Regions from separate parts of the Streptomyces sp. LaBMicrA B280 genome, predicted to be linked through region 2. Evidence: riboswitches for the same ligand, from Rfam matches in the RefSeq annotation. Region 2 holds a riboswitch; each other region holds the start of a gene.
The links. Region 2 has a riboswitch for cyclic di-AMP ahead of ACLF5H_RS13605 (transglycosylase SLT domain-containing protein). Riboswitches for the same ligand answer to the same signal wherever they lie in the genome.

Region 1 (4,151 bases), on a different contig from region 2:
AGCGGACCGGCTGACGCGGGGCCGCACACTGGAGCCGATGAGCACCGAGCGAGCCCACCCCGAGTCCGCGCCGTACCCGTACGTGCTGCTGTCCGCCGCCGTCTCCCTCGACGGCTGCCTGGACGACACCGGTCCGGAGCGGCTGCTGCTGTCCGGACCGGCCGACTTCGACCGGGTCGACGCGGTACGGGCCTCGGCCGACGCCCTGCTGATCGGCGCGGGCACCCTGCGGGCCGACAACCCGCGCCTGCTGGTCAACTCCGCCGAGCGGCGCGCGGCGCGGCTCGCGCGGGGCAGGCCGGAGTACCCGCTGAAGGTCACCGTCACGGGCAGCGGCGACCTCGACCCCGGGGCCCGCTTCTGGCACACCGGCGGTGACAAGCTCGTCTACACGACCGACCGGGGCGCGGCGCAGGCCGCCCGGCTGCTCGGCGGCGCCGCCGAGGTCGTCGCGCTCGGCCCGGAGCTGGACTGGCGGGCGCTGCTCGGCCATCTGCGCACCGAGCGGGGGGTCGGCCGGCTGATGGTGGAGGGCGGCGCGGCCGTGCACACCCAGCTCCTCCAGCAGGGCCTCGCCGACGAGCTGCAGCTGGCGCTCGCCCCGCTGATCGTGGGCGATCCGGCCGCCACGCGGCTGTTCGGCCCCGGCCGCTACCAGGAGGGCCGGCTGCGGCTCGTCGAGTCCCGCCGGATCGAGGACGTCGTGCTGACGCGCTACGAGCCCACCGCGCCCGGCACCGGCCCGCTGCCCACCGCGGCCGACCGGCACTGGCTGCGCACCGCCTGCGAGCTGGCCGCGCTGTGCCCGCCTTCGGAGACGGCCTTCAGCGTCGGCGCGGTCGTGGTCGCCGCCGACGGCACCGAGCTGGCCCGCGGCCACTCCCGGGAGGGCACGGACCCGGTGGCGCACGCGGAGGAGGCGGCGCTCGCCAAGACCGACCCCGCCGACCCCCGGCTGCCCGGCGCCACCGTCTACAGCAGCCTGGAGCCCTGTGCCCGCCGCGCCTCCCGCCCCGCGCCCTGCGCCGAGCTGATCCTGCGGGCGGGGGTGCGCCGGGTGGTGACCGCCTGGCGCGAGCCGGACACGTTCGTGGTGGCGGCCGACGGCACGGGGGTGCTGACCGGCGCGGGTGCCGAGGTCCTCGTACTGCCCGAGTACGAGGACCTGGCCAAGGCCCCGAACCGGCATCTGCCGGGCCGCTCCGGGGCCCCGTCCTGACCGATGTGCTTTCCACCCTGGTGATGGCGTACAGTAGAGACATCGCCGCGGGGTGGAGCAGCTCGGTAGCTCGCTGGGCTCATAACCCAGAGGTCGCAGGTTCAAATCCTGTCCCCGCTACTGATATCTCAGGGCCGGAATCCAGTTGATGGATTCCGGCCCTGAGTGTTTTCCGGACCCCGGATACGGGGGTTACCCGTAGTGACCGTTCGACCGCCCTGCGCATAACGTCTGAGTCACCATCAAAAACCTGATGGCTCCTGAACGTCGGTCAACTCGCCCGGTTTGGCGGCCTGCTGGGGGGTACGTCCATGGCTCGAAGCGTTAATGATCAAGCCGAACGGCTTGGAAAGTTCCCCCCGGGTCTATTAACGTTCGATAACGCAGCGCGGTCGTCCCAGCCGTCACCCGCGACGGCTCCGTGCGCACGCGCCGAATCCCGCAAGGGAACCGGGGAACCACCACCTTGGGGTGAATCACGCGGACACCGTCGCGGACTCGGCCGAGTCCACGAGCGGTTTACGCGCGTAGGAGACCTTCCTGCTCCGAACCCGTCAGCTAACCCGGTAGGCGGAGGAAGGAAAGGAGCACGCCCCCGTGGCGTCCAACCGGCCTGCCCCAGAAGCCCCGTTCGTGCCCGCCCAGCGTGAACCCGAGTCGTTCGGCCCCGGCCCCGGCCCCGCCCTCGACGACGACGGACCCTGGGAGGAGTGGAACCCCACCGAGGAGACCGTCACCCCGGTCCGCGGCCGGCACCGCGTCGTCAAGCAGCGCGGCGGCTTCGCCCGCAGCTCCACCGTCCTCGGCGTCGGTGTGATCGCCGCCGTCGGCGCGGGCGGCATCGCCAGCGCCAACACCGGCAAGCCGCCGGTCTCCATCTCGATGCCGGACATGCCGAACGTCTCGGTGCCGCATCTGTCCACCGTCGAGCACTTCTTCGGCGACGACTCCACCGACGCGCCCGAGGCGAAGACGGATACCGCGCTCACCGGCCTCGGGCAGACCACCGAGGGCGCGAAGGACAGCGGCGCCGGCGAGGCCCTGCGCAACCGGATCATGGCCCAGGCCGAGCAGCAGCAGGGCCAGGCCGACAGCAAGGCCACCGCCGCGATGGTCGCCGCCGCCCAGCGGCAGAGCGACGCCGCGGCCGCCAAGGCGGAGAAGGAGGCCGCCGACAAGGCCGCCGCCGCCAAGGAGAAGGCGGAGGCCGACGCCAAGAAGGCGGCCGAGGCCAAGCGGCTGGCCGAGCTGGCCAAGCAGTACACGCTGCCCGTCGTCTCGTACACGATCACCGGCACCTTCGGGCAGCCCGGCGCCATGTGGTCCTCCGGGTACCACACCGGCCTCGACTTCGCCGCCCCCACCGGCACCCTGATCAAGGCCGTCCACGGCGGCACCGTCACCCAGGCGGGCTGGGCCGGCGCCTACGGCTACCGCACCGTCCTCACCCTGGACGACGGCACCGAGCTGTGGTTCTGCCACCAGTCCTCGATCAATGTCTCGGTCGGCCAGAAGGTCAGCACCGGCGAGGTCATCGGCCGCGTCGGCGCCACCGGCAATGTCACCGGTCCCCATCTGCACCTGGAGGTCCACCCGAACGGGCAGGCCACCGCCGTCGACCCCGCGCCCTGGCTGCGCGACAAGGGCCTCAACCCCTGACGGAACCCGCGCGGAACCCGCGCGGATCTCCCCACCGGCGGCGGAATGCGATCATCCGCCGCCGGTGTTGATGTGAAGCATGACTTCTCTGCGCACACTGGGCTCTTCCGACCTCGAGGTCTTCCCGCTCTGCCTGGGCGGCAATGTCTTCGGCTGGACCGCCGACGAGCAGACCTCCTTCGCCGTCCTGGACGCGTACACGGCCGCGGGCGGCAACTTCATCGACACCGCCGACTCCTACAGCGCCTGGATCGAGGGCCACCAGGGCGGCGAGTCCGAGACCGTCATCGGCAAGTGGGTCAAGGCCCGCGGCAACCGCTCCGACGTCGTCATCGCCACCAAGGTCAGCCAGCACCCGCAGTACAAGGGTCTGTCCGCGGCCAACATCAGGGCCGCCGCCGACGCCTCCCTGGCCCGTCTGGGCACCGACCACATCGACCTCTACTACACCCACTTCGACCAGCCCGAGGTGCCGGTCGAGGAGATCATCGGCGCGCTGGACGAGCTGGTGAAGGCGGGCAAGGTCCGGCAGATCGGCGCGTCCAACATCAGCGCCGAGCGGCTGAAGGAGTCCCTGGACTTCTCCACCCGCGAGAACCTGGCCCGCTATGTGGCGCTCCAGCCGCACTACAACCTGGTCTCCCGGGACACCTACGAGGGCCCGCTCCAGGACCTCGTCGCCCGTGAGGGCCTGTCCACGGTGCCGTACTTCGCGCTCGCCTCGGGCTTCCTGACCGGCAAGTACCGGCCCGGCGCGAAGGTGGACAGCGCCCGCGCCGGCCGGGTCGCCGACTACGCGCAGAGCGAGCGCGGCCAGAAGGTGCTCGCCGCCCTCGACGAGATCGCCGCCGCGCACGACGCCCCGCACGCCACCGTCGCCCTCGCCTGGCTGGCCGCCCAGCCGACCGTCACCGCGCCCATCGCCTCGGCCCGCACCCTGGAGCAGCTCCCGCCGCTGCTGGTCGTCGGCGACCTGAAGCTGACGGACGACGAACTGAAGAAGCTGACGGACGCCTCGGCGTAGGTCACATCTGGTACGGGTTGTACGAGGGGTACGGCGCCGCCGGGTAGCCGTACCCGGGACCCGGGCCCCGCGCGTATCCGTGTCCGGGGCCCTGCGGATACCCGTAGCCGGGACCGCCGTACCCCTGCCCCTGCCCCGGCCCCCGGACATACGCGTGCCCGTACGGCGCCGGTGCCCAGCCCCTCGGGACGGGGGCGGGAGCCGCCCTGCGGGCCGCGTACTCCAGGGCGGGGCGGGCGGCCTCCCGGC
Region 2 (4,151 bases):
GCGGGTGGTCTCCGTGGAGCCGGCCGGGCGGGACGCGGGCCGGGGCTTCGAACTCAAGCTGGACTCGGGGGAGTCGTTCGTCGCGCGGGCGGTCGTGGTGGCCACCGGGCTGTCCGGTCTCGCCCATCTCCCGGCCGAGCTGCGGCGGGCGGCGGGCGGCGAGCCCGCTCCCGGGGGTCCCGTCTCGCACAGCTCCCAGCACCACGACCTCGCGCGGTTCGCCGGCAAGGAGCTGATCGTGGTCGGCGCCGGGCAGTCCGCGCTGGAGACGGCCGTGCTCGCGGCGGAGGCGGGGGCCCGGGTGCGGGTGGTGGCGCGGGGGCGCGGCCGGGTCGCGTTCGGGGCGCCGCCCTGGGAGCAGCCGAGGCTGCGTCCCGAGTCGCCGTTCGGGCGGGCCTGGTCGCTGTGGGCGTTCAGCTACTGCCCGCACCCCTACCGCTTCCTGCCCGAGCCCGCCCGGCACTTCCTGGTGCGCCGGGTGCTCGGCCCGCTCGGCGCCTGGTGGCTGCGGGAGCGGTTCGAGGGCGCCGTACAGGTGACGGAGGTCGAGCGGGTGCTGGGCGCGGCGGCGGCGGACGGCGGCCCGGAGCTGACCGTGCGCACGCACGGCGGCCGCGTCGAGCGGCTCACCGCCGACCATGTCGTCGCCGCGACCGGCTACCGCGTGGACATCGCCGCGATGGACTTCCTCGGGCCCACCCTGCGCACCCACCTCGCCACCAGCCGCGGCACCCCGCGCCTCGGCGCCGGCTACGTCTCCTCCGTCCCCGGCCTCTACTTCACCGGCCTGCCGGCCGCCTCCTCCTACGGCCCGGTGATGCGCTTCGTGTGCGGCACGGAATTCGCCTCCCCGAGACTGGCGGGACATCTGGCGGCGGCGCACGGCTGAACACCGCGCCCGCGGGTCCGGCAGCGGCCTTTGCCGCCCCATCACCGCTTGCCCCAAGCCCACTTGGCGGCACGTTCCGCACAAGTCCGAGGAAGGACACGGGAGTCGGGGCGGCACGCGGCGGCTGGTGGAGGGGGCGGGTCCGTATTCTCGGATCATGGTTGCCTCCCCCGCGTACGCACTGATCGCCACCGACCTGGACGGGACGCTGCTGCGCGGCGACGACACCGTCTCCGAGCGCTCGCTGGCCGCGCTCGCGCGGGCGGGGCGGGCGGGGGCCCGGCATCTGGTGGTCACCGGCCGCCCGGCCCCCAGAGTCCGCCCCCTGCTGACCGCCCTCGGCAGCACGGGCCTCGCGGTGTGCGGGCAGGGGGCGCAGGTCTACGACGCCGGGTCCGGCCGCATGCTGTGGTCGGTCCGGCTGGACCGGGAGCTGGCCGAGACCGCGCTCGGCAAGATCGAGGCCGAGGTGGGCCCGGTGTTCGCGGCCGTCGACCAGGACGGCACGGACGGGCTCACCCTGATCGAACCCGGATACCGGATGCCCCACCCGACGCTGCCCGCGGTCAAGGTGGCCCGGCGCGACGATCTGTGGGGCGCGCCGATCAGCAAGGTGCTGCTGCGCCACGCCACCCTGTCCGACGACGAGTTGGCGGCGGTGGCCCGCTCGGTGGTGGGCTCGCTGGCCACGGTCACCATGTCGGGGCCCGGGACCGTGGAGCTCCAGCCGTGCGGGGTGACCAAGGCGACCGGGCTCGCGCTGGCCGCCGAACGGCTCGGGGTCCCCGCGAAGGACGCCCTCGCCTTCGGCGACATGCCCAACGACATCCCGATGTTCCGCTGGGCGGCGCACGGCGTCGCGATGGCGAACGCCCACCCCGAGCTGAAGGCGGTCGCCGACGAGGTCACGACGTCGAACGAGGACGACGGCATCGCCGTCGTCCTCGAAAGGCTGTTCCCGGCCGGATGACCGGGAACAGCGGTGGTGCCGGGGGCCGCTACGGCCCGGCGTCGATCAGTAGGCGCCGTTGACGTTGTCGATCGAGCCGTACCGCGCCGCCGCGTAGTTGCAGGCGGCGGTGATGTTCGCGACCGGGTCGTAGATGTTGAACGACGTTCCGGCCACGTGGTACGCGTTGAAGGTCGGGTCGATCACCTGGAGCAGACCCTTGGACGGTATGCCCTTGGCCGCGTTGGAGTCCCACAGGTTGATGGCGTTCGGGTTGCCCGAGGACTCGCGGATGATGTTGCGGTGGATGCCGTTGTAGGAGCCCGGGATGTTCTTCTGGGCCATGATCGCGAGGGACTCGCGGATCCAGCCGTCGAGGTTGTTCGGGTACCCGGCGGGCGTGGTGGCGGCCGAGGTCGTACCGGTGGTGGCGGACGCGGTCGCCGCGCCCACGAGCGGCATGGCGAGCACGGCCGCGCCGGTGCCGGCGACGGCGATCAGGCGGACGAGACGGTTGGCGCGGGTGCGGCGCGGCTGAACGGCAGCAGACATGGGGACGTTCCTCTCCTACGCCTGCGAGGTGAGCTGTCGGGTTCGGGCGGGGAGGTGCCCGGTCGCGCCCCGTGAGAGGCGTGGCTTTACCCCAAGCCGTCCGGTGCGAACACGCGGTGCGGCGCGCTGTGTCACGCGCTGCGCCATGTGAGTCGTCCGGTTCGGCGACTTACCTGGGTCCCCCGCTCCTGCCGTACGAATGAGTTCGTCGATGGGTGTACGGGCGGCGGCAGGATTAGGCGTCCGCCCGATGGCTCGGGAACGTATGCGAGAGCACATGCCGGGAACAAGCGCTGAATTGTTATATCGAGGCATTTGGCCTTGATCATCAGCCTATGGGGTACTTGATCCTTTGCGAATGCCAACACTCAACTCGCTTACGGGGTGCGGCGGGAAGAGGTGTCGGCGGGTCACCGGCGGGAAGGCGGCCGGGTGACCCAATTCACGAAATGGCAAACTATGGAAAATCGGGCATGGGGGATTCGTCCCTCGGTGGGGCGGGGTCGATACTCCGCCCGTCCCGGGGTCGCGCCGAAGTTCCCGATTACCGGTTAAGGCAATAATTGTCCGTTGTCATCATCTGAGCAGGGGTATGCCGTTCATGACCCGATACCGCCCGAGCTGGACGGGTGGGCGCAGGGTGGGCGCTATCGGTGATCGAAACCGGACCGGATACGCTGACTTGAGTGAGGGCAGCGACCTATCGACAAACCGCGTAATCGCCAGCAGACACCAGCAGACAGGAGACCCCTCGTGACCGTCGTCGGGCCGTTCGAGCTGAGCGTGCGGGACCAGGCTCTCGAAGCCGATGTCCAGGCCGGATTGGCGGCTGTCGAGGAGGGCCTGCTAGAGGCCACGAAGAGCGAGGTCCCGTTCATCACGGGGGCCGCGCAGCACCTCCTGCGGGCCGGCGGGAAGCGCTTCAGGCCGCTGCTCGTGATGCTCGCGGCGCAGTTCGGCGACCCCTACGCGCCCGGAGTGGTGCCGTCCGCCGTGGTCGTGGAGCTGACCCATCTGGCCACGCTCTACCACGACGACGTCATGGACGAGGCCGCCGTACGCCGGGGCGTGGACAGCGCCAACACCCGCTGGGGCAACTCCGTCGCGGTCCTCACCGGCGACTTCCTCTTCGCCCGCGCCTCCCAGATCCTCGCCGATCTCGGCCCCGAGGCGGTCCGGGTCCAGGCCCTCGCGTTCGAACGCCTGGTCACCGGCCAGATCCTGGAGACCGCGGGACCCACCGACGGCCGCGACCCGGTCGAGCACTACCTCGACGTCCTCAGCGGCAAGACCGGCTCGCTGGTCGCGGTGTCCTGCCGGTTCGGCGCGATGATGTCCGGCGCCGACGAGACGGTCGTGGACGTGCTCACCCAGTACGGCGAGCGGCTCGGCGTGGCTTTCCAGCTCGCCGACGACTACCTGGACATCGCCTCCGACTCCCAGGAGTCCGGCAAGACCCCCGGCACCGATCTGCGCGAGGGCGTCCCGACCCTGCCCGTGCTGCGGCTGCGCGAGCGGGCCGCCCGGCTCGGTCTGCCCGAGGACCTCGCCCTGTGCGAGCTGCTGGACTCCGACCTCGGCGACGACGCCCGGCTCGCCGAGGCACTGGCCGCGCTGCGCGCCCACCCGGCCCTGGAGCAGGCCCGCCGGGACAGCGTGCGGTACGCGGAGGAGGCGCGCGCCGCGCTCGCCCCGCTGCGGGAGTGCGATGCCAAGGTGGCGCTGACCGGGCTGTGCGACGCGGTGGTGCACCGGGCCGGG
Region 3 (4,151 bases), on a different contig from region 2:
TTCCACCCGCAGCCGCAGGCCGGCGAGGCGAAGCCGTGGGCCTTCCCGGCCCCCGAGCGCGGCGCGCTCGACAACGGTCTGACCGTGCTGCGCTGCCACCGCCCCGGTCAGCAGGTCGTCGCCGTCGAGGTGCTCCTGGACGCCCCCCTGGACGCCGAGCCGGCCGGCCTGGACGGCGTCGCCACCATCATGGCGCGCGCCTTCTCCGAGGGCACCGACAAGCACTCCGCCGAGGAGTTCGCCGCCGAGCTGGAGCGCGCGGGCGCCACCCTGGACGCCCACGCGGACCACCCCGGCGTCCGGATCAGCCTGGAGGTCCCCGCCTCGCGCCTGGCCAAGGGCCTCGGCCTGGCCGCCGACGCGCTGCGCGCCCCCGCCTTCGCCGAGAGCGAGGTGGAGCGGCTGGTCCGCAACCGCCTGGACGAGATCCCGCACGAGCTGGCCAGCCCCGCCCGGCGCGCCGCCAAGGAGCTCTCCAAGGAGCTGTTCCCGGCGACCGCGCGCATGTCCCGGCCGCGCCAGGGCACCGAGGAGACCGTCGAGAAGATCGACGCGGCCGCCGTACGCGCGTTCTACGACCGCCATGTGCGCCCCGCCACCGCCACCGCGGTCGTGGTCGGCGACCTCACCGGCATCGACCTGGACGCGCTGCTCGGCGAGACCCTGGGCGCCTGGACCGGTACCCCGGGCGAGCCCCGCCCCGTGCCCGCGGTGACGGCCGACGACACCGGGCGTGTCGTGATCGTGGACCGGCCCGGCGCCGTCCAGACGCAGCTGCTCATCGGCCGGGTCGGCTCGGACCGGCACGACCGGGTGTGGCCCGCCCAGGTGCTCGGCACCTACTGCCTCGGCGGCACCCTCACCTCCCGCCTGGACCGCGTCCTGCGCGAGGAGAAGGGCTACACCTACGGTGTGCGCGCGTTCGGGCAGGTGCTCCGCTCCGGACCCGAGGGCAACGGCGCCTCCATGCTGGCCATCAGCGGCTCCGTGGACACCCCCAACACCGGCCCCGCGCTGGACGACCTGTGGAAGGTGCTGCGCACCCTCGCCGCAGAGGGCCTGACCGACGCCGAGCGGGACGTCGCCGTGCAGAACCTGGTCGGGGTCGCGCCGCTGAAGTACGAGACCGCGGCGGCCGTCGCGGGCACGCTCGCCGACCAGGTGGAGCAGCATCTGTCCGACGACTTCCAGGCGACGCTCTACCGGCAGTTGGCCGCGACGGGCACCGTGGAGGCCACCGCGGCGGTCGTCAACGCCTTCCCGGTGGACCGTCTGGTGACGGTTCTCGTGGGTGACGCGTCGGAGATCAAGGCGCCCGTGGAGGCACTCGGCATCGGCGAGGTCACCGTGGTGGCGGCCGAGTAACCGCGCACGCGGGCGGTCCTCTTACGGGTGGGGCCCTGACGGCCTACAGGTCGTCAGGGCCCCACTTTGTTCCACTGCCTCCTCAAGATGTCCGAATTGCGGCGGAGGTTGCCCGTCTGCCCTGTGGGATGCGCTACAAAAGCCGCGTTCTGTTTGAGGATTGAGAGCCGGTCCGCTTAGCGTCGTCCGGGTTGTCCGTCGGGCAGTGCGCCGCAGCCGCGGCACCGGACAGCCATCGCCGAGTCCCCAGGCGCGAGTCAGGGGAGCCGGGGACCCACACGTCCCTGGGGTGAATCGGGCGTCCGTGCGCGAGCGCGGGGCCCGTAGGAGACCTTCCTGCTCCGAACCCGTCAGCTAACCCGGTAGGCGAGAGGGAAGGAAAGGAACAGCCACACACATGGCGTTCATATGCGCCACCGGGAAGCACCGCAAGCCCGGCCGGGTCAAGCGCACCACCGCCCAGGCGGCCGGTGTCGCGGCCCTGACGACCACCGGTGTCATCGGCACCCTCGCCGCGTCCCCGGCGCTCGCCGCCGAGCACACCGTCGAGCAGACCGGCCTCACCCCGGTGCTCACCGCCGGCGACGACCTCGCCGAGCACATCGACGCCCAGGCCGTCGCCCAGCAGCGGATCGCCGAGCACGAGGCGGCCGAGAGGGCCGCCGCGGTGCGCGCCAAGGAGGCCCGTGCGGCCAAGGCCCGCGCCGCCCGCGAGGCCGAGCGCAAGCGACTGAACGCCTTCGTCGCCCCGATCGCGCACTCCTACGTGTCCACCGGCTACAAGGCCAGCAGCTCTCTGTGGTCATCCGGCTCCCACACCGGCATCGACTTCCACGCCATGACCGGCACCTCCGTCCACGCGGTCGGCGTCGGCACCGTCGTCTCCACCGGCTGGGGCGGGGCGTACGGCAACCAGATCGTGCTCCGCATGGCCGACGGCATGTACACCCAGTACGGCCATCTGTCGTCCATCGGTGTCACGGTGGGCCAGCAGGTCACCGCGGGCCAGCAGATCGGCCTGTCCGGCGCGACCGGCAATGTCACCGGCCCGCATCTGCACTTCGAGGCGCGCACCGGCCCCGACTACGGCTCCGACGTCGACCCCCTCGCCTACCTCCGCGGCCACGGCGTGAACGTCTGACCGACCCGCACGGCGTCAAACCGACCCGCACGGCATGAAAAAGCCCCGGCCCACCCGGCCGGGGCTTTTCGCCGTTCTCCGGCGGTTCTCGGCGGGCCCTGTCCAAAAAATATCCATGGTTCGGGGCCCGCCATCGGAAATTCCGGCGCGGTGGAATAGAGTCACGGAAAACACGCGCCCGTCGTCGGTGTCGTGTCGCGGGTATTAAGGCGGAGGTCGGTCATGCGTATTCCGGCGCAATCGGTGTGCACGGCGATCCGGGACGACATCGTCGCCGGCGCCCTCGAACGCGGCGGCCGCCTCACCGAGGAGGTGCTCGCCCGCCGCTACGGCGTCTCCCGCGTCCCCGTGCGCGAGGCCCTGCGCACCCTGGAGGCGGAGGGCTTCGTGGTGACCCGCCGGCACGCGGGCGCCTGTGTGGCCGAACCGACCGAGCAGGAGGCCGCCGACCTGCTGGAGATGCGCCTGCTCCTGGAGCCGCTGGGTGCCGCGCGCGCCGCCCGGCGCCGTACCGAGGCCCATCTGAAGGTGCTGCGCGGCCTGGTCCGGCTGGGCCAGGAGCGCGCCAGGAGGGGCGGCAGCGAGGATCTCCGCGCCCTGGACGGCTGGTTCCACGAGACGCTGGCCCAGTCCTGCGGCAGCCCCTCGCTGACCTCGGCACTCGTCCAACTGCGCCACAAGATCGCCTGGATGTACACGGTGGCCACGCCGCCCGACGTGGTCGGCACCTGGGCGGAGCACGGCGCGATCGTGGACGCGGTGGCCCGCGGCGACGGCGAGCGCGCCCGCGCGGTGACCGCGCTGCACACCGAGCGGGCGACGGCGGCGCACCGGCTGCGCGTCCCCGGAGCCGCGCCGCGCACGCGGACTTCGCAACATGCCGTAAACATGTCCGGTGCGGGGAATTAACACCGGTGCCGTATACAAAGTGGGCGGGATATTCGACGGCCGTGTATTTCTGGATGCCCTGAATTCCGGTGAACGGGTCATGGTGAATGCTGGCCGCGACCAATAAGGTGGCGGCCGAAAACGCGGAAGCCGCGCCACCCACTGAGGATGGCGCGGCTTCTCGAAATCCCGCCCGGCCCGTTCCGGGTCCGCGCAGCCGGCCCCGGGTCCCGCGTAGACGGGCCCGGTCCCGCTCAGACCGTCTCGGGCAGCTCTTCCAGGCCCTCGGCGACCAGCTTGGCCAGTCGGTCCAGGGCGGCGTCCGCGCCCTCGGCGTCGGAGGCGAGCACGATCTCCTCGCCGCCCTGGGCACCCAGGCCCAGAACACCCAGCATGGACGCCGCGTTGACCGGGGTGCCGCCGGCCTTGCAGATCGTCACCGGGATGCCTGCGGCCGTGGCGGCCCGGACGAAGATGGAGGCGGGGCGGGCGTGAAGACCCTCGGCCCAGCCGACGTTGACGCGGCGCTCAGCCATGTGTTGCTGCCCTTCACTGTTCAGGGTTGTCTAGACCAGTGTTCCATATCGTGACGCGTGCCAGAAGAGGGGCTGCGCACCCCCTCCGCCGTGCTCCACAGAGTGCCCCGCGCCGTTGTCGTACGCGAGCCGTACGCTGGGCCCCATGCGAACCTCGGCGGAACCGCGGAGCCGGTACGAGTACCCCGCGCACTGGGAGGCGGACGTGGTGCTGCGGGACG
Region 4 (4,151 bases), on a different contig from region 2:
CGGGCAGGGGTCGGTCTGCCGCTTGCCGTACATGAAGTGGTAGACGAGCAGGGGCCGCTCCGGGCCCCCGGTGAACAGTTCGCTCAGGCGAACCTCGCGCTCCGGCGCGTCGCCCGCGTCCAGGTCGGCGGGGCCCTCCAGGAGGACATAGTCGTCGACCTCGGCCCCCGGCGGCAGCGACCGGCGCAGGGCCGCGACCCGTTCGCGCTCGCGCATCAGCTCGATCTCGGCGCGGCGCAGCTCCTCGCGGGCGGCGAGGTACTCCGCGGACTCACCGTGCAACCGGGTGTGCCGCATCTTGTGTCCTCCTGGGTGAACAGCCCCCCGGAATCAGGTCGGTTCCATGGTTCCGGGAGCCCCGCGCCCCGAGGATGAGGCGCCGCCGTGCCCGACGGGTGAAACGGGACGTGACGGAGCGGAGGGACGGACGTTCAATCCTGTGATCTTCGCGTTATCCGCGCGGCATGAACTTGTGACAAGTGATCGTGTGCCGCTACCTTCACCCCTCAGCGCGGCGACCCGGCACCACCCGCCGCGCCGGCCCCCGCCGTCGTACGAAAGGCTTCCGCATGATCTCCGGGAACGGTCGTCACCGCCGCCCCCGTCAGGCTCCGGCCCTCCTCGTCGCGGCCGGTGTGACCGGCTCCGCCATCGCCATCCCGCTGCTCGGCGCCGCGAGCGCCCACGCGGCCGACGGCACCACCTGGGACAAGGTCGCCAACTGCGAGAGCGGCGGCGCCTGGAGCGCCGACCCCGGCAACGGGTACTACGGCGGCCTCCAGATATCCCAGGACGACTGGGTCGCGTACGGCGGCACGCGGTACGCCTCCTCCGCCGACCAGGCCAGCCGCTCGCAGCAGATCGCCGTGGCCGAGAAGATCCTCAAGGACAAGGGCACCTCGCCCTGGGCCACCTGCGCCCTGCTGTCCGGACTGACCTCGAACTCCGGTTCGGTGAGCGTCGATCCGGGCGTCGGCGACGGCGGCGGCGACCAGGGCGGCGACACGACCGACCCGTCCGGACTGCCCGACCCCTCCGCCCCGGCGGGCACGCAGGGCGGCGACCAGGACGGCACCGGCACCGGCACCGGCACCGGCAAGGGTTCGGACACCGGTACCGGCTCCGGGAAGGGATCCACCGACCCCTCCTCCTCGCCGACCCACGGCTCCGGCAAGCAGACCGGCAAGCACGCGAGCCCGAACCCGGGCAAGCACACCGGCAAGCCCGGGACCGGCACCCCCAGCCCGGACCCGTCCGACCCGTCTTCCGCGGACCCCTCCGTCCCGGCCACGCCGTCCGCGCCCGCCGACGGCTCCGCGACCCCCGCGCCGTCCACCGGCACCCCGGACAACCCCCAGCAGACCGTCGGCTCTTGGAACCTGGTCGACACCGGGGCCCTCACCGGCGGCCGCCACCGCGGCGGCAACGCGGACGAAAGCACGGCAAACGGGCAGAACGACTCGAACTCCGGTCGGCACGCCACCCGCGAGCCGGGCAGCTACACCGTCCGCGCGGGCGACTCGCTGAGCGCCATCGCCGACTCGCTCGACGTCGACGGCGGATGGCACGCGCTCTACGTCGCGAACAAGAAGGTCGTGGGCGCCGACCCGAACCACATCACCGCCGGTCAGACCCTGAAAGTCAGTGACGAAACGGACGCGGACCAGGGCTAGTTGACGCCCTACTTGATCGCTAAATGTCCGATTTGGCGAAAGTGTGGGATGAGTCTCAGAAGCCCTGATCGTCTTTGAAATTCCGTCGATCACGTGGCTACGGTCAAGGCCGCTCGTCACCACGAGCCCCGGCGGCCGCAACGCCGAATCCTGCCAGCGGCTGCCCGGGAACAGTCGTCGCGTCACGCGCCGCAGGCAGGAGCGGGGGACCCAAGGTAAGTGCCGGGCCCGGCAGTTGATGCCGGACCGGCTTGGGGTGAAGCCACGCCTCCACGAGGAGGGGTGGCCGGGCAACTCAACCGGCCCGAACCCGACAGCTCACCTCGCAGGCGTCGGTGAGGGGATCGTTCCATGCTGTTTTCCGGCAAGGGCAAGCACCGTCGTCCGTCCAAGGCCGTCCGCGTCGTCACGCTCGCCGGTGTCACCGGTGCCGCCGTGGCCGCGCCGCTGATGGCCACCGGCACCGCCTCCGCCGCCACCGCCTCCCAGTGGGACGCGGTCGCCCAGTGCGAGTCCGGCGGCAACTGGTCCATCAACACCGGCAACGGTTACTACGGCGGCCTCCAGTTCTCCGCCTCGACCTGGGCCGCGTACGGCGGCACCGCCTACGCGTCGACCGCCGACCAGGCCAGCAAGTCCCAGCAGATCACCGTCGCCGAGAAGGTCCTCGCCGCGCAGGGCAAGGGTGCCTGGCCGGTCTGCGGTACGGGTCTGAGCAGCACCCCGTACAGCGGCTCCGGCTCGACGACCCCCTCGTCGTCGGACAGCACCGCCACCCGCTCCACGGACCAGCAGGCCGCCACGCGCTCCACCGAGCGCACCACCCCGGCGCCGACCAAGTCCACGGGCACCTCCACCGGCTCGTCCACGAGCAAGAGCAAGACCGTCACCACCCCGACCGGCAAGAAGGTCAAGAAGGGTGACGGCGAGTACAAGGTGGTCAAGGGCGACACCCTCAGCTCCATCGCCGCCGCGCACCACGTGGCCGGCGGCTGGAAGAAGCTGTTCGACCTGAACAAGGACATCGTCGACAACGCCGACCTGATCTACCCGGGCCAGCAGCTCCACCTCAAGTAGTCCGACCCGAAGGGGTACGGCGCCCCTCCTCGCCGTACCCCCGAGGACTCGCCCCGTCCCCACGGGAGCAGGCACCTCCCTTCGAGGCGCCTGCCGACCCGCCCGCGGCAAGCCCCGAGAACCCGCCCCCGGTGACCGACCCCCAACGGCCCAGGGGCCCGCTCCCCCCACGGTTCTCCCGGGCACCCGCCCCCCCCGAGCACCCCGCCCCGGCGCGTTTCCCCCGTTCGCGCCGGGGCGGGGTCTTGCGTTTTCCCGGACTTCAGTCAGCTCTCATCCGCGAACCCCTTTGTTCCGGTGGTGAACAATGGGTACCGTCTGCATGTCCCCGTCGCCCACCAGACGGTCGGTCGGTGGTCGGCGACCCCGGGACGGTTAGGCTCTAGTCGCAAGGCGCAGCCGTACGGCCGCCGCCCCGCACTTCCAGCGTCACATCCAAGAAGGAGATGCTCGTGCCGTCCATCGACGTCGTCGTAGCCCGGGAAATCCTGGACTCCCGAGGCAACCCCACGGTCGAGGTCGAGGTCGGCCTCGACGACGGCAGCACCGGTCGTGCCGCCGTCCCGTCCGGCGCCTCCACCGGCGCCTTCGAGGCCATCGAGCTGCGCGACGGTGACCCCAACCGCTACCTGGGCAAGGGTGTCGAGAAGGCCGTCCTCGCCGTCATCGAGCAGATCGGCCCGGAGCTGGTCGGCTACGACGCCACCGAGCAGCGCCTGATCGACCAGGCCATGTTCGACCTGGACGCCACCGACAACAAGGGCTCGCTGGGCGCCAACGCCATCCTCGGCGTCTCCCTGGCCGTCGCGCACGCCGCCTCCGAGGCGTCCGACCTGCCGCTCTTCCGCTACCTGGGCGGCCCCAACGCGCACCTGCTGCCGGTGCCGATGATGAACATCCTGAACGGCGGCTCGCACGCCGACTCTAACGTGGACATCCAGGAGTTCATGATCGCCCCGATCGGCGCGGAGTCCTTCTCCGAGGCGCTGCGCTGGGGTGCCGAGGTCTACCACACCCTCAAGAAGGTCCTGAAGAGCAAGGGCCTGGCCACCGGTCTCGGCGACGAGGGCGGCTTCGCCCCGAACCTCGGCTCCAACCGCGAGGCCCTGGACCTGATCCTCGAGGCCATCAAGGAAGCCGGCTACGCGCCCGGCGAGCAGATCGCCCTCGCCCTCGACGTCGCCGCCTCCGAGTTCTACAAGGACGGCAAGTACCTCTTCGAGGGCAAGGAGCGCTCCGCCGCCGAGATGACGGAGTACTACGAGGAGCTGGTGGCGGCCTACCCGCTGGTCTCCCTCGAGGACCCGCTGTTCGAGGACGACTGGAGCGGCTGGAAGGTCCTCACCGACCGCCTCGGCGACAAGGTCCAGATCGTCGGCGACGACCTGTTCGTGACCAACC

Region 1: it holds a riboswitch for cyclic di-AMP, as region 2 does, so the genes downstream of both, ACLF5H_RS17895 (M23 family metallopeptidase) here and ACLF5H_RS13605 (transglycosylase SLT domain-containing protein) in region 2, are expected to answer to the same signal.
Region 3: it holds a riboswitch for cyclic di-AMP, as region 2 does, so the genes downstream of both, ACLF5H_RS35000 (M23 family metallopeptidase) here and ACLF5H_RS13605 (transglycosylase SLT domain-containing protein) in region 2, are expected to answer to the same signal.
Region 4: it holds a riboswitch for cyclic di-AMP, as region 2 does, so the genes downstream of both, ACLF5H_RS10590 (transglycosylase family protein) here and ACLF5H_RS13605 (transglycosylase SLT domain-containing protein) in region 2, are expected to answer to the same signal.

The regions. Positions count from the first base shown of each region.
Region 1 is NZ_JBMJCT010000018.1:89,633-93,783, forward strand. Features, by position in the region: partial or broken gene ACLF5H_RS17880 (signal peptidase II) at 1-14, shown strand, start outside; gene ACLF5H_RS17885 (dihydrofolate reductase family protein) at 38-1,219, shown strand; tRNA gene ACLF5H_RS17890 (tRNA-Met) at 1,266-1,339, shown strand; cyclic di-AMP (ydaO/yuaA leader) riboswitch at 1,640-1,807, shown strand; gene ACLF5H_RS17895 (M23 family metallopeptidase) at 1,817-2,878, shown strand; gene ACLF5H_RS17900 (aldo/keto reductase) at 2,958-3,902, shown strand; partial or broken gene ACLF5H_RS17905 (PrsW family intramembrane metalloprotease) at 3,904-4,151, opposite strand, start outside.
Region 2 is NZ_JBMJCT010000012.1:161,164-165,314, forward strand. Features, by position in the region: gene ACLF5H_RS13595 (NAD(P)-binding domain-containing protein) at 1-889, shown strand, start outside; gene ACLF5H_RS13600 (HAD family hydrolase) at 1,047-1,859, shown strand; gene ACLF5H_RS13605 (transglycosylase SLT domain-containing protein) at 1,905-2,390, opposite strand; cyclic di-AMP (ydaO/yuaA leader) riboswitch at 2,394-2,611, opposite strand; gene ACLF5H_RS13610 (polyprenyl synthetase family protein) at 3,144-4,151, shown strand, end outside.
Region 3 is NZ_JBMJCT010000064.1:131,677-135,827, forward strand. Features, by position in the region: gene ACLF5H_RS34995 (M16 family metallopeptidase) at 1-1,365, shown strand, start outside; cyclic di-AMP (ydaO/yuaA leader) riboswitch at 1,592-1,749, shown strand; gene ACLF5H_RS35000 (M23 family metallopeptidase) at 1,763-2,506, shown strand; gene ACLF5H_RS35005 (GntR family transcriptional regulator) at 2,729-3,415, shown strand; gene ACLF5H_RS35010 (HPr family phosphocarrier protein) at 3,649-3,930, opposite strand; gene ACLF5H_RS35015 (GNAT family N-acetyltransferase) at 4,076-4,151, shown strand, end outside.
Region 4 is NZ_JBMJCT010000011.1:81,517-85,667, reverse strand. Features, by position in the region: gene ACLF5H_RS10600 (DUF899 family protein) at 1-297, opposite strand, end outside; gene ACLF5H_RS10595 (transglycosylase family protein) at 570-1,673, shown strand; cyclic di-AMP (ydaO/yuaA leader) riboswitch at 1,851-2,020, shown strand; gene ACLF5H_RS10590 (transglycosylase family protein) at 2,025-2,750, shown strand; gene eno (phosphopyruvate hydratase) at 3,197-4,151, shown strand, end outside.